3 regions of the Occultella kanbiaonis genome follow, and region 1 is predicted to be linked to each of the others. Evidence: riboswitches for the same ligand, from Rfam matches in the RefSeq annotation. Region 1 holds a riboswitch; each other region holds the start of a gene.

Region 1 (9,381 bases):
AGGCCAACGGCTGGCGGCACGCGGTGCAGCGGCTGTCCCATCAAGCCGTGGACGGCCTGATCATCATCCGGGCCGAGGAGACCACCCCGGAGTCCTTCCTACTCCCGACCGGCATGCCGGTCTCGGTCTCCGACTCCCGGTTCATCGGCTACTACCCGGATGTCGGTGCCGACCAGGTGCAGGGCACCCGGGACGCCGTCGAGCATCTGCTCGGGCTCGGCCACCGCACCGTGCACCACCTCGCCGGCCCGGCCGACTCCGAGCCCGCGATGACGCGCAACGCGAGCTGGCACCGCACCCTGGAGGGCGCCGGCATCAGCCCGCCGGCGGTCTGGCGGGGTGACTGGACGGCTCAGTCCGGCTATGAGGCCGGCCGGGAGATCGTCGCCGACGCGTCGGTCACCGCCGTGTACGTTGCCAACGACGACATGGCTCTGGGACTGCTGAGCGCCGCGCACGAGGCCGGCCGGCAGATACCCGAGGCTCTCTCCGTGGTCGGGTTCGACGACATCGACCTCAGCAGGTTCGCCCATCCCCCGCTGACGACGGTTCGGCAGGACTTCGACCGCGCCGGACGCGAGCTCGTCCGTCTCGTGCTGCAACAGGTCACCGAGCCCGGCAGCATCCGCTACGACGAGCGCGTCCTGCTCCCGACCACACTTGTGGTGCGCGCCAGCACCGCGCCACCGCCCGCGCGCTGATGGGGCAGTCGCTGTCGTCGCGCCACGTGCGCAGTGAATGGTCACAGGCAATCAACGGGTGAGAGCCCCGCCCACACGCGTGGGCGAGGCTCTCATCCTTGGGCGGTAGCGGTGGGATTTGAACCCACGGTGGGCTGTTGACCCACACAGCATTTCGAGTGCTGCACCTTCGGCCGCTCGGACACGCTACCTGGCCGGGACAGGTTACCCGGCTCGGCCCCTCGCGCCCAAACCGGCCGCACATGGCCGCCCGGGAATCCGCCCCGTAGGCTGGCGAACGTGACCAAGCCCACCTCGTCCACGTTCGCCGACCTGGTGGAGTTGCTCGCGGGCAGGCGGTTCGCGGTCCTGACCGGCGCGGGGGTCTCGACCGACTCCGGGATCCCGGACTACCGCGGCCCGGACTCCCCGCCGCGGACCCCGATGACCTATCAGCAGTTCGTCTCCGACGAGGGTTTCCGCCGGCACTACTGGGCTCGCAACCACGTGGGCTGGCGGCACATGCGCACGACCGAGCCGAATGCGGGCCACCGTGCCCTGGCTGAGCTCGAGGAGCGTGGGATCGTCCTCGGCGTGATCACCCAGAACGTGGACCTGCTGCACGAGCGGGCCGGCTCGAAGCGGGTCATCGACCTGCACGGGCACTACAACGAGGTGAGGTGCCTGAACTGCGGGACCGTGTTCACGCGGGCCGAGGTGCACGAGCGACTGGACGCCCTCAACCCCGATTTCAGCACCGAGGTCGGCGACGTCGAGATCGCCCCGGATGCCGATGCCGTGATCGCGGCCACGGAGTCCTTCGTGATCACCGACTGCCCGGTGTGCGGGGGCATGCTGAAACCGAACATCGTCTACTTCGGTGAGAACGTCCCGAAGGAGCGGGTGCGTGCGGCGTTCGACCTCGTCGACGCCGGCCAGGCGCTGCTCGTGGCGGGCTCGTCGCTGACCGTGATGTCCGGGCTCCGGTTCGTGCGGCACGCCCACCGCGAAGGTATGCCGGTGGGCATCGTCAACCGCGGTGTCACCCGGGGCGATCCGCTCGCCACCGTGAAGGTCGACGGCGGCGCGTCCGAGACGCTCGTGGCGTTGACCGAGGCCTTGGGCCGAGCAGGCGACGCCCACCACGGGCGGTGAGTTCCGCCGTCGGCGGGGGTCTATCCCTGCGAAGAACCCACCGAAGGAGATGCGATGACCACCCTCGACAGCCTCATGCTCGGCACCACCGACCGTGACCGCCTGCACGCCTGGTACACCAGCGTGCTCCCGCCCGAGCGCGCGGACCAGGCCGGCCCCTACTGGGTGCTGGACTACGGCGGCTTCTACCTGTTCCTCGACGCACGCGACGACGTCCAGCCCGCCAACCCGGACCCGGCCCGGATCCTGCTGAACTTCGACGTGACCGACGCGCGCGCCGCCGTCGAACGCATCGAGGCGGCGGGCGGCACCTGGGTGGCGCCGCTCGAGGACCGCGACGGGAGCCTGTTCGCGACCACCCAGGACCCGGACGGCAACTACGTCCAGATCATCCAGGTGAGCCCCTCCGAGCGGGCCACGATGGAGGCCGGTGGCGACACGAACCTGCCCGCCGGGATGCTCCCCTCGCAGGCCTTCTCCGGCTTCGCCGCACCGGATACCGCCGTCGTCGCCACGTTCTACCGCGACGTGCTCGGCCTGCGGGTCGACGGTGAACCGGGCGACATCATCTCCCTGGTCCTTGGCCACCGCAAGGTGGTCGTCTACCCGAAGCCGGACCACGTGCCCGCCACGTACACGATCCTCAACCTGCCCTCCATCGACATCGAGTCAACCGTGCGTGACCTGACGGCGCGCGGCGTCGTGTTCGAGCGGTACGACGGTGCGGAGCAGGACGAGCTCGGCATCCACCGGGGCGGCGGGCCGCTGATCGCGTGGTTCACCGATCCGGCCGGGAACATCATCTCGGTGCTCCAGGACTGACCGCCCGACGGCGCAGGTTCAGTGGGACGGCCGGGGCGCCTCGTCGCCCCGGTCGCGTCGGGCGGCGAAGAACTCGGTGAGCAGGGCCGCGCACTCGTCGGCACGCACTCCCCCGGCCACCTCGGCGCGGTGGTTCAGCCGGGAGTCGCGGACGACGTCCCGGGTGGAGCCGCAGGCCCCGGCCTTCTCGTCCCAGGCGCCGAGCACCACGCGGGCCACCCTGGCCAGCACGATCGCGCCCGCACACATGGTGCACGGTTCGAGGGTGACCACCAGCGTGCAGTCGTCCAGGCGCCACCGACCGAGCCCAACCCCCGCCGCCCGCAGGGCGAGGATCTCCGCATGGGCCGTGGGATCGCCGTCGACCTCCCGCCGGTTGCGCGCGACGGCGAGCACCTCGCCGGCGCCCGAGACAAGCACTGCGCCGACCGGCACGTCGCCGGCGGCCGCGGCCCGCCGCGCCTCGTCGATGGCAATGCCCATCAGGGCGTGCTCGGACGTTTCGGCTGCGCCGGGAGCCGGCTGGGGCGAGTTCATCACCTCCTAGTGTGGAGCAGCGGCCGCCACATCGGGGCCGCTACATTTGAGACCATGCGCCTCCACGTCGCCGAGCACCCGCTGATCGCCCACAAACTGACCGTGCTGCGCGACGTGCGCACGCCGTCGCCGTTGTTCCGGCAGCTCACCGAGGAACTCGTGACCCTGCTGGCCTACGAGGCCACCCGGGAGATCCGCACCGAGCCCTGGGAGATCACCACCCCGGTCACGGCCACTGTCGGCAGGAAGCTGACCGAGCCGCGCCCGATCGTGGTGCCGATCCTGCGCGCCGGGCTCGGCATGCTCGAGGGCATGACCCGGCTGCTGCCGACGGCGGAGGTCGGGTTCCTCGGCCTGCAGCGCAACGAGGAGACACTCGAGGCGATCACCTACGCGAACCGCCTGCCCGACGACCTCTCCGGTCGCCAGTGCTACGTGCTGGACCCGATGCTGGCGACCGGCGGCACCCTGGTCGCCGCGATCGAGTACCTGTTCGAGCGCGGCGCCCGGGACGTCACCGCCGTCACCCTGCTGGCCGCTCCCGAGGGGCTGCGAGCGGTCCAGGAAGCCATCGGGGAGCGCGCCGACGTGACCATCGTGACGGCCTCCGTCGACGAGCGACTGAACTCCAAGGGTTACATCGTGCCCGGCCTCGGCGACGCCGGCGACCGCCTCTACGGCGTCGTCGACTGACGCCGCCTCAGATGTGACCCAGGGCCTGGGTCAGGTCCGCCTTCAGGTCCTCGGGGTCCTCCAGCCCGACGGACAGCCGCACCGTGGAGTCGTGGATCCCGACGGCGGCCCGCTCGTCCCAGCTGATCTTGGAGTGGGTGGTCGTGGCCGGGTGCGTCACGATCGACTTCACGTCGCCGAGGTTGTTCGAGACATCCACGAGGCGCAGCGAGTCCAGGAACGCGAAGGCCCGGTTCTTGACCTCCTCCGGTTCGCCCTCGATCGCCAGGTCGAACGTCACCACGGTGCCGCCACCGCTCATCTGCTCCCTGGCCAGGGCCGCCTGCGGGTGGGAGTCCAGGAACGGGTACCGGACCCGGGAGATCAGCGGGTTGTCCTCGAGCCAGTGCGCGAGGTCCAACGCGGCGGCGGTCTGCGCCCGGACCCGTAGCGCCAGTGTCTCCAGCCCCTTGAGCAGCACCCACGCGTTGAACGGGCTCAGCGACGGTCCGGTGTTGCGGATCATCTGCTTGACCGGGCCCTCGATGTAGTCCCGGCTGCCGAGGATCGCGCCGCCGAGTACGCGACCCTGGCCGTCGATGTGCTTGGTCGCGGAGTAGACCACCACGTCCACGCCGAACTCCAGCGGCTTCTGCAGGATCGGGGTCGCGAAGACGTTGTCGAGGATGACGACGGCGCCGGCGGCGTGCGCGAGCTCGGTCACCTTCGCGATGTCGACGATGTCCTGCATCGGGTTGGACGGCGTCTCGAACAGCACCACGTCCGCCGGGGTGGCCAGGGCGGCCTCCCACTGGGACAGGTCGTGGGCGTCCACGTAGTCGGTGGTGACCCCCCACTTGCTGAAGATGTCGTTCAACAGCACGACGGTGGACCCGAACAGGGCACGTCCGGAGACGATCCGGCTCCCGGAACGCACCAGCGCCGCGATCGAGGTGAACACCGCGGACATCCCGGTGGCCGTCGCGAAACACGCCTCGGCGCCCTCGAGCAGGCGCAGCCGCTCCTCGAACGCGGACACGGTCGGGTTGCCGTACCGGGAGTAGATGAACCGGTCGAGCTGGCCCTTGAACGCGGCCTCCGCGTCGGCGGCCTCGTCATAGACGTAGCCCTGGGTCAGGAACAGCGGCTCGGCCATCTCCCGGAACTCGGTGCGCTGGATCCCGCCGCGGACGCCAAGGGTGGCGTCGGACAGGCCCTCGGGCAGCTCGGCGCGGGGGCGGGGGTCGCTCATGATTGGCGCCAGGGCAGGCCCTCGGCGCGCCAGCCGCGTTCGCCGCGGTGGCCCTCGGGACCGACGCCACCCTCGAACCCGTCCACCACGTTGTACGCAGGGCCGAACCCGGCGGCGGTGGCGGCCTCGGCGGCTCCGATGGAGCGCTGGCCGGAGCGGCACAGGAACACGACCGGGCGCTGGTCGCCGGGGGCGAGGCCGGTGGCGGCGAGCTGCTCAAGGAACGAGGGGTTGCGCTGGCCCTCGGGGAAGGTGTTCCACTCGATCAGCGCCGTCGGGCGGTCGATCGAGCTCGTCTCGGGGACGCCCACGAAGGACCACTCGGCGCGGGTACGGACATCCACGAGCACCGCGTCCGGGTTCTGCTCCAACAGTTCCCACGCCGCGCGTGGACTCAGGTCACCTGCGTAACTCAAACGAATCGAACCTCTCCTTGAATGGCCTGGGGCAGCACCACGGCCTGGGCCGCGATCACCCGGGCACCGTCGAACGTCACGGACGGCGACCCGTACAGCTGGTATCCCTCTGCGAGCGCGTCGCTGACCCGCGCGCAGAACGCCGCGTCGTCCGGCCCGGTCAGCAGTCGGTAGGTGTGCCGCTCCGGGGCGGCCGGCTGGGACGGGCCGTCCTGTGCTGCGAGGTCGCTCATGAATCTCCTCCATCGGTCCTGGCGGTAGCACCATGTCCACACGGGATGGTTGCTGCGGCGTCGACGAGCCAGGTCTCTCGGCCACTCTGGATGGGTCCGGCTGTGATCGTATGCCCGGGTCCCCACCGCCCCCAACCCGCGGGCACATCTGCCCATCCTGCGAGACGGTCGGCCGCCCTACGCTGGCTGCCATGACGGAAGCCGCGCCACCACCCGCGCCCTCGATCGCCTCCCTCCAGGACGTCGTCGACGACACCTACCTGTTCGGCCTCGACCGCCAACGCGAGACGATGGACCTGACCCAGTCCGACGGCCCGTACGGGGACAAGTACAGCTCGGGCTACCGCACGGACATGACCGGCGGCACGATCACGTTCGTCGGGACGGACGAGATCACGGTGCGCGCCCATTTCGTCGGGTCCGCCGCGCCGGGACCGCAGTCATGGCTGTGGGGCTGGGAGAACGTCAACTCCTTCCCCGAGCCGGTGGTTGCGCGGGTCGCCGCGGTCCGCGAGTTCGGGCAGCGGTTCGGCATCACCGAGCTCACGACGGCGGAGGTCCCGTTGACCACGGAGCCCGCCACCGTGGCGCGCAGGTTCGCGGCCGCTGCGAGCCTGATCGCCGGGCCGTTGCCGTTCGTCACCTTCGCACTCGAGAACGGCACGGTGCTGACGTTCCTGGTGGAGTCACCGGCGCTCGAGCCGATCCCGGCGAGCGCGATCCGGGCCGGGTCGGTGCTCCCCGAGGCCGCGTCCGAGGGTTCGATCTCGAACTGGCCGCGGGCGCTGCGGGCCTACGCGCAGTGGCGCGGCTTCACGCTGGCGGAGGAAGGTGGCGCCATCACGCTGCGGGCTCCGAACGGTCACGTCGAGGCCAAGCTCGACGATCAGGGCAGGCTCAGCGCCCTCAGCATGTCGGCCGGCCCGACCCCGGCCTGAGGGCCTCGTCACCTGGGCCGGTCGCGCCCAGGCACGCCCGCCGCGGTCAGCCTCCGAGGATTCCGCGTGACATGGCGACGGCGACCGCCTCGGTCCGGCTGCTCACGTCGAGCTTGGCCATGACCCGGCTCAGGTGCACGCTCACCGTCTTCTCACTGATGAACAGCTCCGTCCCGACCGCCCGGTTCGTGAGCCCCTGCGCAACGAGCTCGAGGACCGACTGTTCGCGCGGGGTGAGCAGCGCGACGGCGGCGGCGCGCTGGCCGGGCACGTTCAGTCGGTACCGGCGCGCCGTCGCGAGCAGGGCCTCCTCGAGGGGCCGTGCACGCAGCGTCCGCGCGGTCGCGAGCGCGTCCAGGAGTTCGTCCCCACCGTCGTCGGCATCGGACTCCGGCCCGGCGTCATCGTCCGACTCCTGGCCCGGCCGGGCCATCGCCGAGGCTCCCACCGGCCCACCCTCCGCGCGGAGCGCGAGCAGCACCTCGGCCAGGCGCCAGCGCGCGATCGCCTGCTGGTAGCTGTCGCCGTAGCCGAAGGCGTCGACGAGTGCGCGCCACGGCGCCGGGTCGTACTCGCCACGCATCCGGCTCGCCTCGGCCCGGCACCGGGCCAGCCAGGCGAGGCCCTCCGGTCCGATGGTGGCCGCGCGCGGCCGGCCGCGTTCCGCCGCGTCCTCGGCGACGGCGAGGAAGCGTTCCCCGGTGGCGACCGCCGCCCGTTCGGCGTCGCGGTCGTGGACCTGGCGGGCCCGCGCGGCGAGGTCGGCCTGGGCGGTGATGCCGACCGCGGCGACGTGGATGAGCGCCAGCATCGGCGGCTCGTCCTCGTCCGGGTCGTGCGGTTCGAGATCGGCGGTCGAGCCCATCGCGTTGTGCAGGTTGCCGGCGATCGCAGCCGCGACGGGAGCCGTCACCTCCGCCGGGCGGTGCTGCCAGAGGTCACGTTCGGCGCGGGCGAACAGCGCGATCTTCAGCGGCTCGTCGTCGGCGAGCACCCAGGTGTCGACCCGGTCCAGTGCGGCCTCGACCTTCTCCCACTCGCCGCGACTGGCCGCGAGCAGCCCGGCGGACGCGGCCAGCACGCCCGAGATCCAGTCCGGTGCCTGCTCGCCCGGAGGGCTCGCCAGCTGCTCGACCAGATCCCAGGCACCGCGCGCGTAGTTCACGTGCACCGCGATCCAGGCGAGCTCCCGACCGTAGGTTGCCCAGGTCAGTCCGGTCTCCGCGGCCCGAGCCAGACCCCGGTCGAGCTGCATCGCGGCCGCTTCGAGCTCGCCGAGCTCGAACTGGCCCACCGTCAGGTTGAACACGGCGCGCAGCTCCACCTCGAAGGCACCCACCTCGGCCGCTCGTGTGCGAGCCTCCTCGAGGGTGGTCAGGGCGCGGGCGACCTCACCGTCGCTCAGCTGCATGTAGGCCAGGGTGGTCAGCGCGTCCGCCTCCGCGCCGCCGTCCCCGCTGGCACGGGCATCCGCGATCGCAGCCTCGGCGTAGCCGCGGCTCGAGTCCTTCAACTCCCCGAACGCGAGCGTGCTCAGCACCCAGGCGCGTTCGGAACTCGTGGGCTCGTCGCGGATCAGATCCCAGGCCTCGGTGATGACCGACTGTGCCTCCTGCCACTGATCCACCGAATAGAGGATCTTGGCGAGGCGACGGCGCACCGAGGCTCGCGCAACGATGTCGCCGTCGGCGTCGGCGAGCTTGAGAGCGGCCCGTGCGAACGCGAGGGACCGGTCCACCTGCCCGGCGGCGACCGCGGCATCCGAGGCCCGGATGGTCAGATGGAGTTCGTCGGTGCCGCTCACCGTGGCCGGGTCCGGTACGGCCTGCCACAGGGCCAGTGCGCTCTCCAGGTGCGCGAGCGTGTCGGCGGTCGCTCCGACCTGAGCGGCTTCGTCCGCGGCACCCACGTGCGCGGCCAACGCGGTGGGCAGGTCGTTCGCCCGGCTCGCGTGGTAGGCCTGTGCGCCCCGCCAGCCGGACAGCCGCAGGTGCGCGAGCAGGCTGGCGTAGGCCGCGTGGATGCGGGTGCGCTCGCCGGGCAGGAGGTCGGAGTACGCCGCCTCGCGGAGCAGGGCGTGCCGGAACTCGTAGGAGGCATCGCCGTCGGGATCGGCGACCAGCACGTGCAGTTGGACGCAGTCGCGCAGGGCCTCCTCGAGCTCGTCGTCGGTCAGATCGAGAACCGCCCGGAGGGTGCTGTGCCGGATCCGGCGCTGGCCGGAGACCGCGGCGGTGCGCACTAGTCGCTGCGCGTTCGGACCGAGCCGTTCGATGCGGCCGAGCAGGACGTCGGCGAGGGCGTCGCCAAGGCCGGTGGCCGAGCGGGCACTGGAGAGCAGTTCCTCGGCGAAGAAGGCGTTCCCCTCGGAGCGGCGGGCGATGTCGGCGATCAGGTGCTCATCGGCACCGGTGCCGAGGTGGTCGAGCAGGGCCAGTTCTCGCGCGAAGGCCCGCGCCTCCTCGGGTGAGAACGGGTCGAGCTCGAGGCGTTCGACCCGGCGCATCCGCCCCAGCTCCACGGTCATCGGCCGCACGGGGTGCCGCCGGTGCAGGTCGTCCGAGCGGTAGGTCAGCACCACCGTGAGGCGCTGCTCGGACATCCGCGCGACCAGGAACGTGATCAGGTCCCGCGTGGACGGGTCGGACCAGTGCAGGTCCTCGATCACGAGCAGGA
Region 2 (9,381 bases), 2.5 Mb from region 1:
CCGTAGGTGTGGTCAGTTCGGACGTAATCGAACTGCTGTGCGGCCGAGGGTCAGCTCCACCGGACGGAGGGCGCCCCGGCCCTACCCGCCGCCCGGGTCCGGACACGTGGCAGGGCGTATATCCGGGACATCGACGACAACGCCGCCGTAAATCACACGAGCGCCGACACTCCAGCCGCGGCCACCCGCCCGGCCCAACGACCGGTCACCTCTGCAGACAGTGGTACGCCCGGTCGACCATCTCACCGACGAGCTGCGGCCCTCAATGGCCGCACCGCTCGCCGTCGAGGCCGTCGTCCTGGGCCTGGTACCAGCCTCGATTCCAGCGTGGAAACCGAGCGGCCGGGGGTGGCCCTTGAACTGTCAGCCGAACGGCCAGCGGCGCTTCTTGGGCTTCTCGGCGGGCTGCTGACCAGGCTGCTGGGCGACGAGGTCGAGCACCGGGCGACCGTCCACAGTGCCGGTGCCCTCGACCAGCAAGTACGGCGTCCGCTCGATGACGATGGTGCCGCCCTGCTGCGGAAGCCGGCTCTGGTTGAGCTCGGCTGCGGTGCCGGCCTGGAGCAGGGCGTGCGCGGCGGCCGGCCCGCGCTCCCCACGCAGCTGCAACTCGCGGCCGCCCAGCGCCGCGAGTCCCGAGGTGAAGGCAACGCTGGCGGTCTGGTCGCCGTCGAGCCACATCGCGTGGACGCCGGTGAGGTTGACCGCCATGTCCCGTTCCGCCCAGCCCATGAACATCACGTCCGTGGTGACGTGCTGTTGGTAGGGCAGCCACACGGCCACCGCGTCGTCGCGATCGAGCAGGTAAGCGACGACCGTGGCCCACGTGTCCAGCGCAGCGGCGAAGTCCTGAGGCGGGTTCACGCCGAGGCTGATCGAGGCACGGTGATCGGCGACCGGCTGTGTGAGCGTCTGACGCAGCGGGCTGGTGGCCAGGTCGGCCTCCAGCCGCGGGTCGGAGATCGAAGAGCCGAATGCACCGATCGTCAGGTCGGCGCCGTTGACGCGCATCTCGAAGCTCGGCAGCAGCGGCGCGCCCGCGAGCGGGTCGCCCATACCGGGCTGGATCGAGGAGAGTACCTCCCCCATGTCCGTGGGGACGCTCGAGAGCAGCACGTGGGCGCTGACGGCGGGGGTGGGCGGCTGCTCGGTCACGAGCACTCCTTCGATCGCGGTGTCACAGCCGCGCGAGCGCGCGGCCAGGGGATCAGCATGGCTCAGCACGGCCTCGTCGAGGGAGGGCAAGAACTGCCCACCCCAGTCGCCGTCGGGCGCCTCGACCTCGAGGTCGGCTGTGCAGAGTTGTGTCAGACCTACTGCCACATCGAGCCTGCCGCTGCCCACTCCTGCGGACAGCCCCAAGGCCGGAACGGCGGGTTCGCGCCGAAAATCCTGGAACCTCGGTGTTCCATCCTCTGTCTTGTGGAGCTAAGGGGATTCGAACCCCTGACCTCTTCCATGCCATGGAAGCGCGCTACCAACTGCGCCATAGCCCCGTGTGGGAGCCCCGAAGGGCGTTGCCAGTTTAGACGATGCGAGCCGCAACTGCGAAATCGGCTTCGCGCACCCCGACGTTGTGGGCGGACAGCCGCCAGCTCGGCCGCTGCCCGTCGTTCGTACGCAGCACCGACCAGTGGCAGTTGCCGATCCCGGTGATGCCCCGCCAGACCTCGGGATCCTGGCCGATCAGGGCCGTGATCCCGGCGCTGATGGCCGCTCCATGGGAGACGATCACGAGGATCTCGTGCTCGCCGAGGGGCTCTGCCGCAGCGAGCACGGCCGCGGCGAACCTGTGACCGACCTCACGTCGGGTCTCGGCGTTGATGCCCGCGGGGTGGTCGCCGGCGTTCCACGCCGCGAACGCGTCGGGCCAGCCGGCCTCGATCTCCGGGTGGGTCAGGCCCTCCCAGTCGCCGAAGCTACGCTCGCGCAACCGGACGTCGGTGGTCACGTCGGCCCCGTCGATGTCGGCCAGTGCACGCGCGGTCTCGAAGGCACGCACCAGGTCGGAGGCGACGATCCGGGCGGGCCGAAGCTGGGCGAGCACGGGCGCCGCGGCCGCGGCCTGCGCCTGGCCGCGTTCATTGAGGGCGATGTCGACCTGACCCTGCAGCCGTCCGGTCGCGTTGTAGTCCGTCTGCCCGTGCCGCCAGAGCAGGATGGTGCCGGCGCTCATGCCTGCTCGCCGGGTGGACCTGCCTGCACCTCGTCCGTCTTGTGACCGTGGACGTCCGCCGGCAGTTCGACCACGGGGCAGTCCTTCCAGAGCCGTTCCAGGGCGTAGAACTCCCGGTCCTCGTCGTGCTGGACGTGCACGACGATGTCCCCGAAGTCGAGCAGCACCCAGCGACCTTCGGCGACACCCTCCTTCCGGACGGTCTTGGCGCCCTCGTTCGCGAGAGCATCCTCCACGGCGTCCACGATCGCCTTCACCTGGCGTTCGCTGGAGCCGGAAGCCACGACGAAGACATCGGTCAGAACCAGTCGCTCGGAGACGTCGAGCGCGATGATCTCGCGGGCCAACAGGTCGGCGGCGGCGCGGGCGGCGGCGATCGCCAGGTGGATGGCGCGGTCATCAGCGGGCACGGTGCTCCTCGGTGTCGGTCAGGCGGTGTGTAGACGGCGGTGTACCGCCCGACTACAGGCGGGTCGCGTCCTCGGCCAGTCTATGCGGCAGGTGTGCCACCGGCTCAGGACCCCGACGAAGATGCGACTCCCGTGACCAGGGCACCGAGTCCATCACCGCCGAACACGTTGCCGCTAGCGACCTGCCAGACGAGCAGTCCGAGCACGAGGCCGACGAGGATCAGGACGATGATCTGGAGCGCCCGAAGCCACGCGGGCGTGCGCTCGTCGTCCTCGTCCTCGTCGTCGTAGTCGTCCTCATCGAGGTCGTCGTCGAAGAACTCATCGCGGGCGCCGGCGGTCGCGCCAGCCTCGGGCTGCTCGTCCGCTGCGGGCTCGGGTTCACCGGAGATGACGCTCGCCCACCTCGGCCGCATGTCGAACGCGTCGTCCTCGTCCTCGACGTCCTCGGGTTCGGTCGACGCCGTCTGGCCGGCAGCGTCCTGATCCACGGCGGCGTCGGCAGGCGTTGCAACGGCCTCGTAGTTCCGACGTGAGCGTCGCGTGGAGGGCAGCGGTCCGCCGTCGTAGAGCAGGTCTGCCTCGGCCTTCGCCGGTTCGTCTGACTGCACCGGCAGGACCGCAGTCTCGTCCGGTGCGTCCGATCCCCAGACCGACGCGGCATCCGCGGTCGGCAGCGGCCCCGGAGTGGCCGCGGGCGACCGCTCGGCCACGATCTCGGCGCGGAGCGGCTCCGGCGCGGCGTCGGGCGCAGCGTTGATGTCGCGCACGGCGCGCTGGATCGGGGTCAGGCCCCCGGTCTCGTCCAGGCCGCGGGTGGCCCGGGCCGCCGCCGGCGGGCGCACCACAGGACGGCGGCCGGTGCTCGTCCGCTCACTGGGGGCTTCCGGGGTGGTCGGCTCGGCGTCCGCGCTGGCTTGCTTGGCGCGTAGCGACCGCCGTGACACGGCGCCGAACTCACCGGTCGTCGCAGCGGACTCGGCCGACGGCGCACCCGCCCTTGACACGCCGGCGGAGGACTCCTCGTCGGCGTCGGCCGTGGCTGCGGCAGCCGTCGAGTCCTCGCTGGTCGCGTCGATCGCGATCGCGTCGTCCGAGGTGAGCGGCGCCGCCGAGGCGGCCGGCCCAGCCGGGCCGGGCCGGGCCGGGCCGGAGGGCACCGAGTCGGGGTCGGCCGGAACCGGAGCCGCCTGGGCTTCGTCCGCCGAAGGCGTGTCCGACGCACCGGACGGCGGGTCGGCGGGCGCCGTACCGTCGGTCGCGGTGTCCGTGCTCGCCGGGTCGGCGATCGCCGCGCCTTCGCTTGCCGGGCCGGTGGTCGCCGGGGCGGCAGCCGCCGCAGCGTCACTCTCCGTGACGGTGGTCGCGGTGTCCTGGCCGGCCGCGCCGTCGGTAGCTGTGCCGGTGGTCGCGGTGTCGGGGCCGGCCGCGCCGTCGGTAGCTGTGTCCGTGGGCGAGGAGGAGACTGCGCCGGTGGCGCGGCGTCGCGGTCCGCCGCTGGCGGGGGTGGCCGCAGACGGCGCCGTGTGCGCGCTCAGGGCGCTCGTGGCGGACATCGGGGTCGGCACCGGGCCGTCCGGGCCCAGCTGCAGGGCGCCGCTGGCGAGTGCCTCGTCACGGGCCCGCAACTCGCGGCGGCTCAACGGTCGCTCGAGCCCAGCGGCACGCGCGCGGGCGCGCTCGGCCTCCCGGCGCCGTCGACGTTCGCCGAGGCCGGCGGTCGAGGTGTCCTCCTCCTCGCTCACAGTTCCTCCTCCCCCACGGCTGGTGCCAGCCTCTCGGTGATCGTCGACACGTCCCTGTAGAGCCGGTGCTTGCCGATGTACTGCACCACACCGTCCGGCACCAGGTACCAGACCGGCTTGCCGGCGATCACCCGCTGCCGGCAGTCCGTCGAGGAGATCGCCATGGCCGGGATCTCGAGGAGCGAGTACTCACCGGGGGGCAGTTCCTCGGCGCTCAGGTCGTGCCCGGGCCGGGTGACACCCACGAAGTGGGCCAGCTTCAACAGCTCCGAGACGTCCTTCCACTGCATGATCTGGCTGAGCGCGTCGGCGCCGGTGATGAAGAAGAGTTCGGCGCCCGGGTAGGCCGCATGCAGGTCGCGCAGGGTGTCGATCGTGTAGGTGACCCCGGGTCGGTCGATGTCCACCCGGGACACGGTGAACCGAGGGTTCGAGGCGGTCGCCACCACCGCCATCAGGTAGCGGTGTTCCGCGACCGTGACGTCGCGGTCCAGTTTGAACGGCTGCGCCCCGGTGGGGACGAAGACGACCTCGTCCAGGCCGAACTCGTCGGCGACCTCACTGGCCGCGACGAGGTGGCCGTGGTGGATGGGGTCGAACGTGCCGCCCATGATGCCCACCCGCAGGGGCACCGGGCTTGCTGCGATCACGATCCGTTCCGCCGGGGCGTGGCCCGGAAGCCGGCAAGACCCACGATCAGCGGTGGCGCGTGCCCACGCTGCGGAATGCGAGAACCACCAACAGCAGGAACACGAAGATGACGAACGCGACCAGGCCGAAACCGATCGGCGGCAAGCCCGAGCCGGCCTCCTCGCCGTGCTCGACGGCGAATGTCAGCAGTGAGTTACTCATCGACTCGGGTCCTCCTCGGTTCCACAACTCTCAAGGGACAAGTCTCGCACGTCCGGCAGCCAGCTCCGAGACGCCACGGTGGTGATCATGGCCGCACGTGTCCGTCGCCCTGCACGATCCACGTGGTGGTGGTCAGTTCGGCAAGTCCCATCGGCCCACGCGCGTGCAGTTTCTGGGTGGAGATGCCGATCTCGGCACCCAGGCCGAGCTGTCCCCCGTCGGTGAACCTGGTGGAGGCGTTCACCATGATCGCCGCGGAGTCGAGCTCGGTGGTGAACCGCTGCACCGACGTCACGTCGGCCGTGCAGATCGCCTCGGTGTGGCCGGACGTCCAGATGCGGATGTGCTCGATGGCGGTGTCCAGGTCCGGCACCACGCGCACCGCCAGGTCAAGGCTGAGGTACTCGGTGGCCCAGTCCTGCTCGGTTGCCGGTTCGAACTCGACACCCTCGCCGAGGTGCACGGCGGTGGCCTCGTCCCCGTGGATCCGCACCCCCGCCGCGCCGAGCGCGCTCAGGGCGCCGGGCAGGAACTCGGCGGCGATCGCCTCGTGCACGAGCAGGGTCTCCAGGGCGTTGCACACGCCCACGCGCTGGGTCTTGGAGTTCAGCAGGATCGCGATGGCCTTCGCCACGTCCGCTCCCGCGTCGACGAACAGGTGGCAGTTGCCGACGCCGGTCTCGATCACGGGGACCGTGGACTCGGTCACGACGGTCTGGATCAGGCTGGCGCCGCCGCGGGGCACGAGCACGTCGACCAGGCCCCGGGCCCGCATGAGCTCGCGGGCACCCTCCCGGCCGTGCGCGTCGATGGACTGGATGGCATCCGCGGGCAGTCCCACTCCGGTGAGCGCCTGCGAGAGCACCCGGACGATCACCTCGTTGCTCCGGGCCGCCGCCGAACCGCCGCGCAGGATCACCGCGTTGCCACTCTTGAGGGCGAGCCCGGCGGCGTCCACCGTCACGTTCGGCCTGGCCTCGTAGATCATCCCGACCACGCCCATAGGCACCCGCAGCTGACGCACGGTCAGGCCGTTCGGCAGGGTGGACCCGCGGACGACCTCGCCGACCGGGTCGGGCAGCGCGGCAAGGTCCCGCAGCGCGCCGGCGATGGCGGCGATCCGGCCGGAGTCGAGACGGAGCCGGTCGACCAGGCCCGGGCTCATCCCGTTCGCCTGCTCCCGCTCGACGTCCTCGGCGTTGCCGGCGATGATCTCCGCCTGCGCGGCGACCAGCGCGTCGGCGAGCACGTGCAGTGCCTCGTCCTTGGTGCCGCGGGTCGCGCTCGCGAGCGCGCGCGCCGCGATCTTCGCCCGTTGGGCGGCCTGGACGACGGCGGTGCGTGCCTGCGTGGCTGCCTGCGGTTCGCCGTCGGTCGCCTCGGGCGCCACGCTGGTCGTGGCGGCAACGCCGGGTTCGGTCTGGACGCTCATGGGATCAAGGATAGGCCGGGCCGGCCCGGTCACCGGGTCGGGTCCAGTGGGTGGCCCGACCCGGGGCGCGCGGGCAGATGCGTCGTCGGTCAGGCGCCGGCGGCGGCTCGGCTGCGCGCCGTGCGGGCGGTCGCGGGGCGCGCAGTCTCGACGGACCCGGCCGCACCGGTCCGGGCCGGGGCGGCAGCCTCGGTACGCAGACCTCTGGCGGTGAGGGCGGGCACGACGTCCTGCACCAGGGCGAGGACATCGGTGGGCACCGACGCCGGGATCACCGTGAATCCGTCGGCCGCGCCGGCGTGCACCCACTCGGCCCACAGGTCGACCAGGTCCGCGGCTGTGCCGATCGAGCGCAGCGGGGCGGTCCGAGGCGCCGTCTCGAGGGAGTTGAGCAGGTCCCAGCGCGCCTGGGCGCTGGGTCGGTCCGCGGAGATCACGACGTGGATGTCGACGAGCACCGTGATGTCGTCCGGGTTGCGGCCCCACTCGGCGGCGGCGCGCCGGATCGCGGTGCGGGCCGTGCGCGCCTCCTCCAAGGTGGCCACGGACAGGCGTGCCACATCCGCGCGGGCCGCCGCCAGTTCGAGGTCGACGGCGTTGCGGACTCCGATCACCACGATCGGGGCGCGGCGCTCGGATTCGGCCGGGGCGGAGGATCCGCTGGCCGCCTTGCCGCGCGAGCGGCGCTCCGGCGTGGCCCAGGAGTTGATGACGGCGTCCACCGCACGGGCGCTCGTCCCGTTGACCGGTGCGGCCTCGAGCTGCCAGCCGGCGCGCTCCGCGCTGGCGCGGTGCACGCTGGAGATCGCGCCGGCCACGTGCTCGGGGCGGGCCACACCGAGCGGCACGGTGGCCACGAGCGTTGCGGTACGGGTGTGCCGGGCCAGGCGGGAGGCGGCCACGGCGCCGTCGAGCCAGGCGTCCCGGCGGCGAGGGCCGCCGACGCGGAACGTCTCGTCGAGGCTGAGCAGGTCGATGCCGCCCTTGTCCGCAAGGGACGCGAGGCCTGCGAGCCGGCCCATGATGAAGGACTCGGCCTCGGTGTCCTCGGTGCGGCGCCACTCGCGGGGGGCACCGGCGCCGGAGAGGTCGAGGGCGATGAGGGTGGAATTACGGGTACGCGGGGACTGCGACATGGGTGTTCACGCCTTCATGTTCGAGGGGGAGCCCCGTCCGGTTCGCCCGCGCGGCACGTGTCACTCGTGCCGGCCTGCGGGCCGCCTCGGATGAGGGGGTGATGCCGAGGGGCGGAGCGCCCGGGGCATCGGATGAGGGTCGGCTCAGGCCTGGACCGACATCGAACAACAGCACATGGCGAGAGAGATCTGCAGCGGCGTGGTCGCTCGTTCCCTGGTGATGGTGCCCATGTGCGGTGTTTCCCTCTTCTCGAGCGCCTGCGGCGCCGTGCGCTTGCTCCGCATCGAATGACCGGAACCAGGTCGTCACCCGGGGCACCCCACCGCAGTTGGAGGGTTGCCGGTCAGCAAGCCGGGGCTGTGCGCTGACACTCAAGACCTTGGGGATAAGTCTAGGAGGCCCTTTGATGACGTGTCAACAAATCCGTGCGGTCCGTACGGATCAACATGTCGGGGTGGGATCTGCGCCGTCCAGGCGAGCCGAGGTCCACTCCACCAGTTCGTCGGTGAGCGCAGAGTCCGCCGCGACCAGGCTCAGGTGGTCCAGACCGGTGTACTCGCGGTAGTCGAGGGACTGCCCGGCGGCGCACTGCGCGCTCACCCAGGTCCGCTGCATCGACGGCAGCACGAGCGTGTCGGCGTCGCCCTGCGCGACGAGGACCGGCACGTCGATGAGGTCGGTGGGGCTGTTGTCCCGCAGTGCGGTCCCGAGGGCACCGTCGAGTGCCTCGTCGACGAACACCGGGTCGAACAACTGCGAGGCCGCGACGCCCGCGGCGAGGGCGTCCCGGCCCTCGAAGCACAGTGCACCGATCCGTTCCACCACGGACTCGGTGCCCGGGGTGAGGACGTCGTCGACGCCGAGCTCCGGGTAGTACTGGGCCCACGAGGCGGCGATGTAGGCCGAGACGACCTTTCCGGCGACCTTGTCCTTGATGCCGGCCGCGAGGCGGTACAGGTCGGTGGCCGGCGCCATCGCCGCGACCCCCACGACGGTGAACTCCGGCGCGTACTCGGGGGCGACGATCGCCGTCCAGAGCGCGCCGTGACCGCCTTGCGAGTGCCCCCACACCGCCGTCGTCTCGGACAGAGCCAGCCCCTCGATCTGATGGGCCGCACGGAGCGCGTCCAGCACGTCGCGGCCGGCCTCCTCGCCGACCAGGTAGGGGTGCGGACCCGCCGTGCCGAGGCCGACGTAGTCGGTGAGTACCCCGGCCCAGCCCTGGGCGACCATGTCCTCGAGCGCGGCACCCGCACCGCCCCCGAACGGGGCCGGTGCGAGCGAGGGTGCGCAGCGCGGCACGATCCCGGTGGTGCCGTGGGCAACCGAGACCACCGGCAGCGCCTCCGCGGTTCGGTCGGCCGGCGCGATCACGGTGCCGCTGGCGACCGCGGGCGAACCGTCCGCGTGGGTCGTCGTGTACAGGATGCGCCAACCGTCGGCGCCGGGTGGCACTCCGCTCGAGAGCGGCTCGAGCCGCAGGAGCTGTCCCGGCGCGTCCGGTACCGCGATCGGTGGGGTGTAGAACCCGTCCGGCACCACCTCGGGCCCGCCGGCCCGCAGCCAGTAGGTGCCACCGGCCAGGAGCACCGCGACCAGCAGGGCTGCGATCCCGACGGCGAGGGCGCC
Region 3 (9,381 bases), 760 kb from region 1:
CTGGCGCGACGCCGTCGGGCAGGAACTGGACCGGATCACTCTCGCCGGCGTCCCAGGGAGGCCAGCCCTGGAAGGGCTCACGCTCCGCGCGGCCGCCGAGTCGCTCGGCCTGGACGCCCCGGCGATGGTCCTGGACCTGATCGCCGACACGGCCGGCGCGGTGACCGCGGTGTTCCAGCAACCCGCCACGAGCACCGAGGACGACGTCCGGGCACTGCTGCGCCATCGGGGCCACATGGGTGGGTCGGACGGCATCTTCGTCGGCGGCCATCCGCACCCACGGGCCTGGGGAACGTTCGCCCGATACCTGGCCCGGCACGTCCGCGATCTCGGCGACTGGACCTGGGCGGAGGCCGCCGTGCACCTGGCCGCCGCACCCGGGGCCAGGTTCGGGCTCGGCGGTCGTGGCCGCATCCGGCCCGGCGCACCCGCCGACCTCGTGCTGCTCGACCCACGCACGGTCACGGACACGGCGACCTACGCCGAGCCGCAACGCCTCGCCACCGGCATCGGCGACGTCTGGGTCGGCGGGGTGCGCGTGCTCCGCGACGGCGAGCTCACCGAGTCCCGTCCCGGCTCCGCCCTGACCTGGCAAGACTGACCCGATTCCCACCTCCCACCCCGAAGGATGATCCCCGTGCCCGAGATGCAGATCAGCGACGCCCTACCCACCCCCGCCGGCCCCTACTCCCACGTCGGCACCGCCGCCGGACTGGTCTGGACCGCGGGCTTCGGACCTCAGGACCCGGCCACCGGCACCGTCCCGGACGGGGTCGAGGCACAGACCGCGGCGACCCTCGACAATGTCGAGCGAGCCCTCGCCGTGGTCGGCCTCGACCTGAGCGACGTCATCAAGGCGACCGTGCACCTGGAGCACCTCAAGCGCGACTTCGCCGCCTTCAACGGTGTCTATGCCGAGCGGTTCGGCGACCACCGCCCGGTCCGCACCACCGTCGGCTCCGACCTCATGGACATCCTCGTCGAGATCGACGTCGTCGCGGCGCAGCGCGGATGAGCGCACCCGCCGACCGGGGTGCGCCCGCGGACGGCGTGGCCCGGGTGGTCCTGATCACCGGCGCCGCGGGCGGGATCGGCCGCGCCCTCACCCGCCGGTTCGCGGACGGGCGCACCGGCCTCGTCCTCGTGGACCGCAACGCCGACGGCCTGGCCGCGCTCGCGCAGGACCTCGACGATCCGCCGACGATCCTCACCGAGACGGTCGACATCACCGAGGACGACGCGGTCGACGCCCTGGTGACCCGGGTGCAGGACCGGTGGGGCGCCGTCGACGTCCTCGTCAACAACGCTGCCTACGCCTACGACGACGACCTGCTCGGGACCACGCCCGCGCGGTGGGACGAACAGGTCGCGATCGCGCTGCGGTCGGTCTTCCTGTGCAGCCGGGCGGTCCTGCCGGGGATGCGTCGGCGCGGCCGGGGCGTCATCGTGAACATGGCGTCGGTGAACGCCCACCAGTACTTCGGCAACGAGGCGTACAGCGCGGCCAAGGCGGGCGTCGAGTCGCTCACCCGCAGCATCGCGGTGCGCTACGGACCCGACGGCGTTCGCGCGCTCGCGCTCGGGATCGGGACCGTGCTCACCCCGGGCGCCTGGGACGCACGCCTGGAGCGCGACCCGGACATCGTGGACCGGCTCAGGTCCTGGTATCCCATGCGCCGTCTCGGAACACCGGAGGACATCGCCGCCCTGACCGCGTTCGTCGCCTCCGACGAGGCGTCCTGGATCACCGGCACCACGATCATGGTCGACGGCGGTCTGACGGCGGGCAACCTCCGGCTCGCCGAGGACGTGCTCGGTATCGAGCCGGGCGGCCCGCCCGGGCCGGCGCAGACGCGGCCCGACGCGACGGCGGCGGCGTTCTAGCGGTACTTCCTCATCGGGTCGAAGCCGTCGCCGGGTGACCGGTCATCCCGTGCCGCCGCGTTGTCCCGCCAGGCCCGCTTCTGCTCGGCCAGGATCCGCATCGTGATACCCATCTGGCCGATCGAGATCAGGACGACCGCGCCGAGGAACAGCGGCAACCCGATCACCTCGCTCACCCAGAGCAACACGGCTGCGACGATGAGCGCTCCGGAGAGCATGGCGGTGAGGACCAGGCCGCGAGTCATCGGATTCATCGCCCAAGTCTCGCAGGTCGACGACGTCGGTGAGCAACGCCCGACGGCGGCCGCGCACCTGGGTGCGTGGCCGCCGTCGGGCGTGTGGTCGCCTCAGCCGTTGACCGGGGCGCCGAGCCGTTCCCGGACCGAGCGGGTCGCGGCGACGAGGTTCTCCAGCGAGGCGATCGTCTCCGGGTAGCCGCGGGTCTTCAGGCCGCAGTCGGGGTTCACCCAGAGCTTGCGCTCCCCGACCGAGGCCAGTGCCGCCGTCAGCAGGTCGGTGATCTCGGCCGTGCTCGGCACCCGCGGGGAGTGGATGTCGTACACGCCGGGGCCGATGCCGCGGGCGAACCCGGAGGAGTTGATGTCCGGCAGGATCTCCATCTTCGACCGCGCGGCCTCGATGGACGTCACGTCCGCGTCGAGGCCGTCGATCGCGCCGATGACCTCGCCGAACTCCGAGTAGCACAGGTGGGTGTGGATCTGGGTGGCGTCCGCCGCACCCGCGGTCGCGAGCCGGAACGAGGCCACCGACCAGTCCAGGTACGCACCCTGCGCGGCGCGGCGCAGCGGCAGCAGCTCCCGCAGCGCCGGCTCGTCGACCTGGACCACCTGGATGCCGGCCGCCTCGAGGTCGGCGATCTCGTCCCGGAGGGCAAGCGCGACCTGGTTCGCGGTGTCCGCGAGCGGCTGGTCGTCGCGCACGAAGGACCACGCGAGGATCGTCACCGGGCCGGTGAGCATGCCCTTGACAGGGTGGCTCGTGAGCGAGGCGGCGTGCCGGGACCAGTCCACCGTGATCGGCGCGGGCCGGGAGACGTCGCCCCAGAGGATGGACGGGCGGGTGCAGCGCGACCCGTAGGACTGGACCCAGCCGTTCTGCGTGACGGCGAACCCGTCGAGGTTCTCCGCGAAGTACTGGACCATGTCGTTGCGCTCGGGCTCGCCGTGCACGAGCACGTCCAGGCCGAGCTTCTCCTGCAGCTCGATCACGTGGGCGATCTCGGCGCGCATCGCCTCCGCGTACTGCTCGGCGGTGATCTCGCCCTTGCGCAGGCTGGCCCGGGCGACGCGGAGCTCGGACGTCTGCGGGAACGACCCGATCGTGGTCGTCGGCAGGGGCGGCAGGTCCAGCACCGCGTCCTGGGCGGCGACCCGTGCGTCGTAGGCGCCGCGGTGGAAGTCGGCGTCGGTGAGGCCGGCGGCGCGGTCCCGGACCTCCGGCACCACGACCCCGGGTGCACCGGCCCGGTCCGCGGCGACCTCGCGGGAGTGCGCGAACGCCTCGCCCGCCGCGTCCGGCCCGGCGGCCAGCGCGAGCACCTCGCCGACCTTCTCGTCGGCGAACGCGAGCCAGGACAGCAGTCGCTGCGGCAGGTCGGGCTCGTCGGAGGTGGTGTGCGGCACGTGGAACAGCGACGTCGAGGTGGACACGGCGACGTCGACGTCCGCTCCGAGGTCCGCGCGCAGCTGGGCCACGGCCGCGGCCGCGGCGTCCAGGTCGGTGCGCCAGATGTTGTGCCCGTCGACGACACCCGCCACGACGGTCCGGCCCGAGAGGGCGGTACGGACCGCGTCGTCGATCGCGGGTGCCTCGCCGCGCACGAGGTCCAGCCCGATGGCTTCGACGCCGGTGGCCGCGAGGTCCGCGAACCGCTCGCCGAGCGGGCCGTAGGGCGTGGCCACGAACAGGGCCGGCCGCTCCGGGCGGGCCAGGTCCACCGAGAGTGCCTGGTAGGCACGCCCGACGGCGGCGCTCACCTGCGCGGACGGCTCCGCCCAGGTGTCGCTCACCAGGGCCGGTTCGTCGAGCTGCACCCAGGTGGCGCCCGCCTCGGCGAACGCGCGGAGCCAGTCGGCGTACGCGACGAGCAGGTCGTCGAGCCGGGACAGCGGGGAGAATCCCTCGGGCGCCGACTCGCTCGGCTTGGCCAGCAGCAGGAACGTGACCGGGCCGACCAGCACGGGCCGGGTCACCACGCCGTCGGCCAGGGCGGCTGCGAACGCCGCCACGCTCGGGGTCTCGACGAGGCGGAACTCGGTGTCCGGTCCGATCTCCGGGACGAGGTAGTGGTAGTTGGAGTCGAACCACTTGGTCATCTCCAGCGGGGCCAGGTCACCCTCGCCCCGCGCGAGGGTGAACATGCCGGCGAGGTCGAGGGCGCCGTCGGGGCCGCGCAGGTGCGCGAACCGTTCCGGGATCGCGCCCAGGTGCGCGGCCACGGAGAGCACCTGATCGTAGAAGGTGAAGTCGGACGGGATGGAGGCGTCCTCGGTGCCGAGGCCGAGTCCGGCCAGGTTCGTCCGAGTGCGCTCGCGCAGGTCCCGGGCCACCGCGCCGAGCTCCGGCGCCGTGCTGCGGCCGGCCCAGAACGACTCGACGGCGCGCTTGAGCTCGCGGCGCGGCCCGATCCGGGGGTAGCCGAGGATGGTGGCGGCCGGGAACGCGGGGACGCCTTCGTGCACTGACATGGTGGTGCTCCTTCTGTCCAGGATTGCGGTTCGAGCAGGGTGAAACGACCCCCGTCGGCCGCGTGGGCCGATCGGTTGTCTCGAGTGCCGGGCCGGCCCGGTGCGCCCGCCGTCGCGGCGCACACCGGGTCAGGCCGGTGCGGTCACTGGGGGGAGGTGCCCCCCAGGGCAACTGTTGGGGCGAGTCCGGCCCGGTCGAGGAGATCGAGCGCGGCCTTCGACGAGTTGAACGTGTACAGGTGCAGTCCGGGAGCACCGGCCGCGAGGACGCCGTCGATCAGGTCCACGCTCGCGGTCAGACCCCGCTGGTACGCCTCGTCGGGGCTCGCGGCGGAGTCGAGGGAGTCCAGGAGCTGCTCCGGGACCCGGACCCCGGTGAGCTCCTCCAGGCGGCGCAGCCGCTTCGGGTCGGTGAGCGGGATGAGCCCGGGGATGATCGGGATCCGGACGCCACCGGCCCGCGCTGCGGACACCAGTTCGGCGTAGTGCGCCGGGTCGAAGAAGACCTGGGTGATCGCGAAGTCGGCGCCGGCATCCTGCTTCTCCAGCAGCGCGGCCACGTCGCTCGGGTCCACCACGGCCTGCCCGTCCGGCCCGTAGTCGCCGCCGGGGTAGGCCGCCACCGAGATGCTGACCAGGTCCGCCGGCCCGAGACGCGCTGCGACGACACTCCGCAGCAGGGCGACGAGCTGACTCGCCCGGGTCAGACCGTCCGGGTGCGGCTGCCAGTCCTCCTGGCCGGCCGGCGGGTCCCCACGCAGGGCGAGGAAGTCCCGGACGCCCTCGTCGAGCAGCCCGCTGATGTACTCGGTCAGGTCCGCCTCGGACGCCCCGACGCAGGTCAGGTGCGCTATCGGGGTCACGGGCGTGTCCCGCAGGATGGTGCAGATGAGGTCACGCGACGTCTGCCGGGTCGCCCCGGAGGCGCCGTAGGTCACCGAGAAGTAGTCCGGCCCGATCTGGGCCAGGTCCAGGACCGTCCGCTGCAGCGAGACCTCACCCTTGGGGGTGCGGGGTGGGTACAACTCGAACGAGATCGTGGGGCGCTCGCCAGGCGCCCGGTACAGACTCGCCGTGCTCATCGCAACGCCTCGTGCGCTGGTGTTGCCTTCATGTGAACTCCATCGACCCTGGCTTTAGCACCCTTCCCCTCGGGAGGCTTCCGTTGGGGGGTTGCTGCGGCGTCGACGAGCCAGGACTCTCGACCGCTCTGGATGGTGATTGGCTTCGATGGTACCCGGCCGACCCGCAATGCCGCGAGCGTTTCACCGACTGAGATTCATCCGGCTGACGCTCCACCCCACCCGGGCGTGCCACGACGCCCCGCCTCGCCGGACCGGCCCACCTGGAGGAGGATGCTCGGGCATGAGCGCGAACGGTGCCTCGACCGGCTACGGCACGGTCACGAAGGTGTTGCACTGGACGATGGCCGCGGCCATGGGCATCCAGTTCGTCCTCGGCTACTCGATCGACCGGTTCGACGACCTGCTCGAGTGGGCAGCCGACCTGTTCTTCGGTGGTGAGGACGAGTGGTGGATCGTGCCGCACGCCGTGCTCGGCACGGTGATCCTCCTGCTCGCGTGCGTGCGCGTGTGGTGGCGCCGCGTGGGCGGCCTGCCGGACTGGGCGCCCGGGCTCTCCGGAGCCGAGCGCCGCGTCGCGACCGCGGTCGAGCGCACCCTGTACGTGGCGATGTTCGCGATCCCGCTCACCGGCCTCGCCCTGCTGTTCGGGACCGACTCCGAGTGGGATGTCGGCCCCTACGAGTGGCCCGCACCGCTGCCCGTCGTCGACGACGACGCCGGGCTGATCGTGCACCTCGCGACACACGTCGTGTTCCTCCTGGCCCTGATCGCCCACGTCGGCCTGGTGCTCAAGCACCAGTTTCTGGACCGGGACCGGCTGCTCGACCGGATGCTGTGATCGCGGCGCGCCCGCGCACCTCGACCACGATGTCGGCCGGCGGGTGCATAGTCGGGAACAACGCCGAGTCAGGGCCGGGTCAGCGGAGTCAGCCGGGTCACCGCCGCCGGGTCACCGGCGGCCCGGCCTCCGGTCGCCGGCGGGAGGGAGCGCGAGGGATGAACGGACGAATCGCCCAGTTGCGTGAAGAACTGAGCCTGGCCGCCGCCCGGGCAGAGCGGGACGCCGTGCTCGGCCGCATCGCCGGGACCTGCGACGAGGACGACCTGCGGATGCGCGCCGGCGCCGGCGGTCTGGACGCCCGGGAGATGGCACTGCTGGACGACCTCGACGCGCTGGAGGATCTGATCGGCGCCTGAGCACCGCCGCCGCGTCCCGGGAGGATCATGCATCTCATGGCGAACACCACCGGAGCCGCCGTGCAGGTGCGCGGACTGCGGGTGATCCGCGGCGCCACCACGGCCCTGGACGGCGTGGACGTGGACGTCGCCGAGGGCCTCATCACCGGACTGCTCGGCCCGTCGGGCTCGGGCAAGACCACGCTGATCCGGTCGATCCTCGGCGTGCAGGTGACCACGGCCGGTTCCGTGACGGTGCTCGGCCATCCGGCCGGCAGTGCGCCGCTGCGGCGCGAGGTCGGCTACGTCACGCAGGCGCCGAGCGTCTATCCCGACCTCACGGTGGCGGAGAACCTGCGGTACTTCGCCCGGGTGCTCGGCGTCAACGACGCACGCGCCGACACCGACCGGGTGCTGGACGTGGTGGACCTGAGCCCGCAGCGTGGCCAGCTGACCGGCACGCTCTCCGGCGGCCAGGCCTCCCGGGTGAATCTTGCCGCTGCGCTGCTCGGCCGGCCGCGACTGGTGGTGCTCGACGAGCCGACCGTCGGCCTTGACCCGGTGCTCCGGGACTCCCTGTGGCACACCTTCGCCGACATCGCCGCGAGCGGTACCGCCGTGCTCGTCTCCTCGCATGTCATGGACGAGGCGATCCGCTGCGATCGCCTGGTGCTGCTGCGCGAGGGACGCGTCCTCGCGCAGGGCACCCCGGCCGACCTGCTGACCCGGACCGGCACGGACTCCGCGGAGCAGGCCTTCCTCGCCCTCGTGCGGGAGGGCCGGGCGCCGTGATCGCCACCGCCGCCCGGGTGCTGCGCCAGTTGCGGCATGACCCACGCACCGTCGCGATGATCCTCGTCGTCCCGTGCGTGCTGCTCACCCTGCTCTGGTGGATCTACGACGGCGGCCCGACGTTCACGAGCATCGGCCCCGCGCTGCTCGCCCTGTTCCCGATGATCATCATGTTCCTCATCACCTCGATCGCGACGCTTCGCGAGCGCCGGTCGGGCACCCTGGAGCGGCTGCTCACCCTGCCGCTGTCGAAGCTCTCCTTCCTCGGCGGCTACGCCCTGGCGTTCGGCGTGATGGCCACCGCGCAGGCGCTGCTCGCCTCGGCGCTCATGCTCGGCCCGCTCGGCCTCGAGGTACAGGGGCCGTGGGCGCTCCTGGTGCTGATCGCGGTGCTCGACTCCCTCCTCGGTGTGGCCCTCGGCCTGTTCGTGAGCGCGTTCGCGAACACCGAGTTCCAGGCCGTCCAGTTCATGCCGGCGATCGTGCTCCCCCAGGTACTGCTGTGCGGGCTGCTGGTCCCGCGCGCCGAGCTGCCCCGGTTCCTGGAGGTCGTCTCCAACGTCCTTCCGCTCTCCTACGCCGTCGACGCGATGAACGAGGTGGCCCGCGAGTCCGCACCCGACCTGGCTCCTCCGTTGGCCGTGCTGGTGGCCTTCATCGTCGGGATGCTCGCGCTCGGGTCCGCCACCCTGCGGCGACGGACTCCCTGAGGTCCGCCCAACCGGGCGGGGCGCTGGTTAGGCTGGCCGCGAACCCCCGAACCCGAAACCTGAGGATCAACCGTGCCCCAGAAGGTCCAGGGCGTCATCGCCCGCGCCAAGGATGCCCCCGTCGAACTGACGACGATCGTGATCCCCGATCCCGGCGTCGGGGAGGCGGTCGTGCGGATCCAGGCATGCGGCGTCTGCCACACCGACCTGCACTACCGCAACGGCGGCATCAACGACGAGTTCCCGTTCCTGCTCGGCCACGAGGCGGCCGGGATCGTCGAGGAGGTCGGACCGGGGGTCACCGAGGTGGCACCGGGCGACTACGTGATCCTGAACTGGCGGGCCGTGTGCGGCCAGTGCCGGGCCTGCCTGCGGGGCCGGCCGTGGTACTGCTTCGCGACCCACAACGCCACCCAGCGGATGACCCTCGAGGACGGGACCGAGCTCTCCCCCGCGCTCGGCATCGGCGCGTTCGCGGAGAAGACCCTGGTCGCCGCCGGGCAGTGCACCAAGGTGGACCCCGCGGCTGCCCCGGAGGCGGCCGGGCTGCTCGGCTGCGGCGTGATGGCAGGCATCGGGGCCGCCATCAACACCGGCGGCGTGACCCGTGGCGACACCGTCGCGGTGTTCGGCTGCGGCGGCGTCGGGGACGCCGCGATCATGGGCGCCGCGCTGGCCGGCGCGGGCACGATCATCGCCGTCGATGTCGAGGACACCAAGCTCGAGTGGGCCAAGGGTGCCGGCGCCACCCACACGGTGAACTCCTCGAGCACCGACCCGGTCGAGGCGATCCGCGAGCTGACCGGCGGCTTCGGCGCGGATGTGGTCATCGACGCCGTCGGCCGCCCGGAGACGTACAAGCAGGCGTTCTACGCCAGGGACCTGGCCGGCGTCGTGGTACTGGTCGGCGTGCCGAACCCGACGATGACGCTCGAGCTGCCACTCGCCGACGTGTTCGGCCGCGGTGGCGCCCTGAAGTCCTCCTGGTACGGCGACTGCCTGCCGAGCAGGGACTTCCCGATGCTG

Evidence for each region. A riboswitch is a leader RNA that binds a small molecule or an ion and turns the genes downstream of it on or off. The one in region 1 is predicted to bind S-adenosylmethionine.
Region 2: another riboswitch for S-adenosylmethionine. It lies ahead of GKS42_RS16390 (LLM class oxidoreductase); the one in region 1 lies ahead of GKS42_RS04585 (DUF1737 domain-containing protein).
Region 3: another riboswitch for S-adenosylmethionine. It lies ahead of GKS42_RS01315 (methylenetetrahydrofolate reductase); the one in region 1 lies ahead of GKS42_RS04585 (DUF1737 domain-containing protein).

Annotation. Positions count from the first base shown of each region.
Region 1 is NZ_CP046175.1:1,060,113-1,069,493, reverse strand. Features, by position in the region: gene GKS42_RS04625 (LacI family DNA-binding transcriptional regulator) at 1-701, shown strand, start outside; tRNA gene GKS42_RS04620 (tRNA-Ser) at 805-892, opposite strand; gene GKS42_RS04615 (NAD-dependent protein deacetylase) at 972-1,835, shown strand; gene GKS42_RS04610 (VOC family protein) at 1,890-2,657, shown strand; gene tadA (tRNA adenosine(34) deaminase TadA) at 2,676-3,194, opposite strand; gene upp (uracil phosphoribosyltransferase) at 3,249-3,887, shown strand; gene GKS42_RS04595 (O-succinylhomoserine sulfhydrylase) at 3,895-5,118, opposite strand; gene GKS42_RS04590 (rhodanese-like domain-containing protein) at 5,115-5,534, opposite strand; gene GKS42_RS04585 (DUF1737 domain-containing protein) at 5,531-5,767, opposite strand; SAM riboswitch class I at 5,774-5,864, opposite strand; gene GKS42_RS04580 (DUF6882 domain-containing protein) at 5,959-6,705, shown strand; gene GKS42_RS04575 (helix-turn-helix transcriptional regulator) at 6,752-9,381, opposite strand, start outside.
Region 2 is NZ_CP046175.1:3,552,967-3,562,347, forward strand. Features, by position in the region: gene GKS42_RS16355 (hypothetical protein) at 364-1,323, opposite strand; tRNA gene GKS42_RS16360 (tRNA-Ala) at 1,424-1,496, opposite strand; gene GKS42_RS16365 (histidine phosphatase family protein) at 1,526-2,176, opposite strand; gene rsfS (ribosome silencing factor) at 2,173-2,586, opposite strand; gene GKS42_RS16375 (hypothetical protein) at 2,691-4,331, opposite strand; gene nadD (nicotinate-nucleotide adenylyltransferase) at 4,328-4,981, opposite strand; gene GKS42_RS26055 (hypothetical protein) at 5,028-5,183, opposite strand; gene GKS42_RS16385 (glutamate-5-semialdehyde dehydrogenase) at 5,269-6,615, opposite strand; gene GKS42_RS16390 (LLM class oxidoreductase) at 6,705-7,751, opposite strand; SAM riboswitch class IV at 8,017-8,131, opposite strand; gene GKS42_RS16395 (lipase family protein) at 8,194-9,381, opposite strand, start outside.
Region 3 is NZ_CP046175.1:301,137-310,517, reverse strand. Features, by position in the region: gene GKS42_RS01340 (N-acyl-D-amino-acid deacylase family protein) at 1-601, shown strand, start outside; gene GKS42_RS01335 (RidA family protein) at 647-1,015, shown strand; gene GKS42_RS01330 (SDR family NAD(P)-dependent oxidoreductase) at 1,012-1,884, shown strand; gene GKS42_RS01325 (hypothetical protein) at 1,881-2,138, opposite strand; gene metE (5-methyltetrahydropteroyltriglutamate--homocysteine S-methyltransferase) at 2,232-4,592, opposite strand; gene GKS42_RS01315 (methylenetetrahydrofolate reductase) at 4,736-5,674, opposite strand; SAM riboswitch class I at 5,711-5,813, opposite strand; gene GKS42_RS01310 (cytochrome b) at 5,958-6,515, shown strand; gene GKS42_RS01305 (hypothetical protein) at 6,674-6,874, shown strand; gene GKS42_RS01300 (ABC transporter ATP-binding protein) at 6,911-7,645, shown strand; gene GKS42_RS01295 (ABC transporter permease) at 7,642-8,355, shown strand; gene GKS42_RS01290 (S-(hydroxymethyl)mycothiol dehydrogenase) at 8,428-9,381, shown strand, end outside.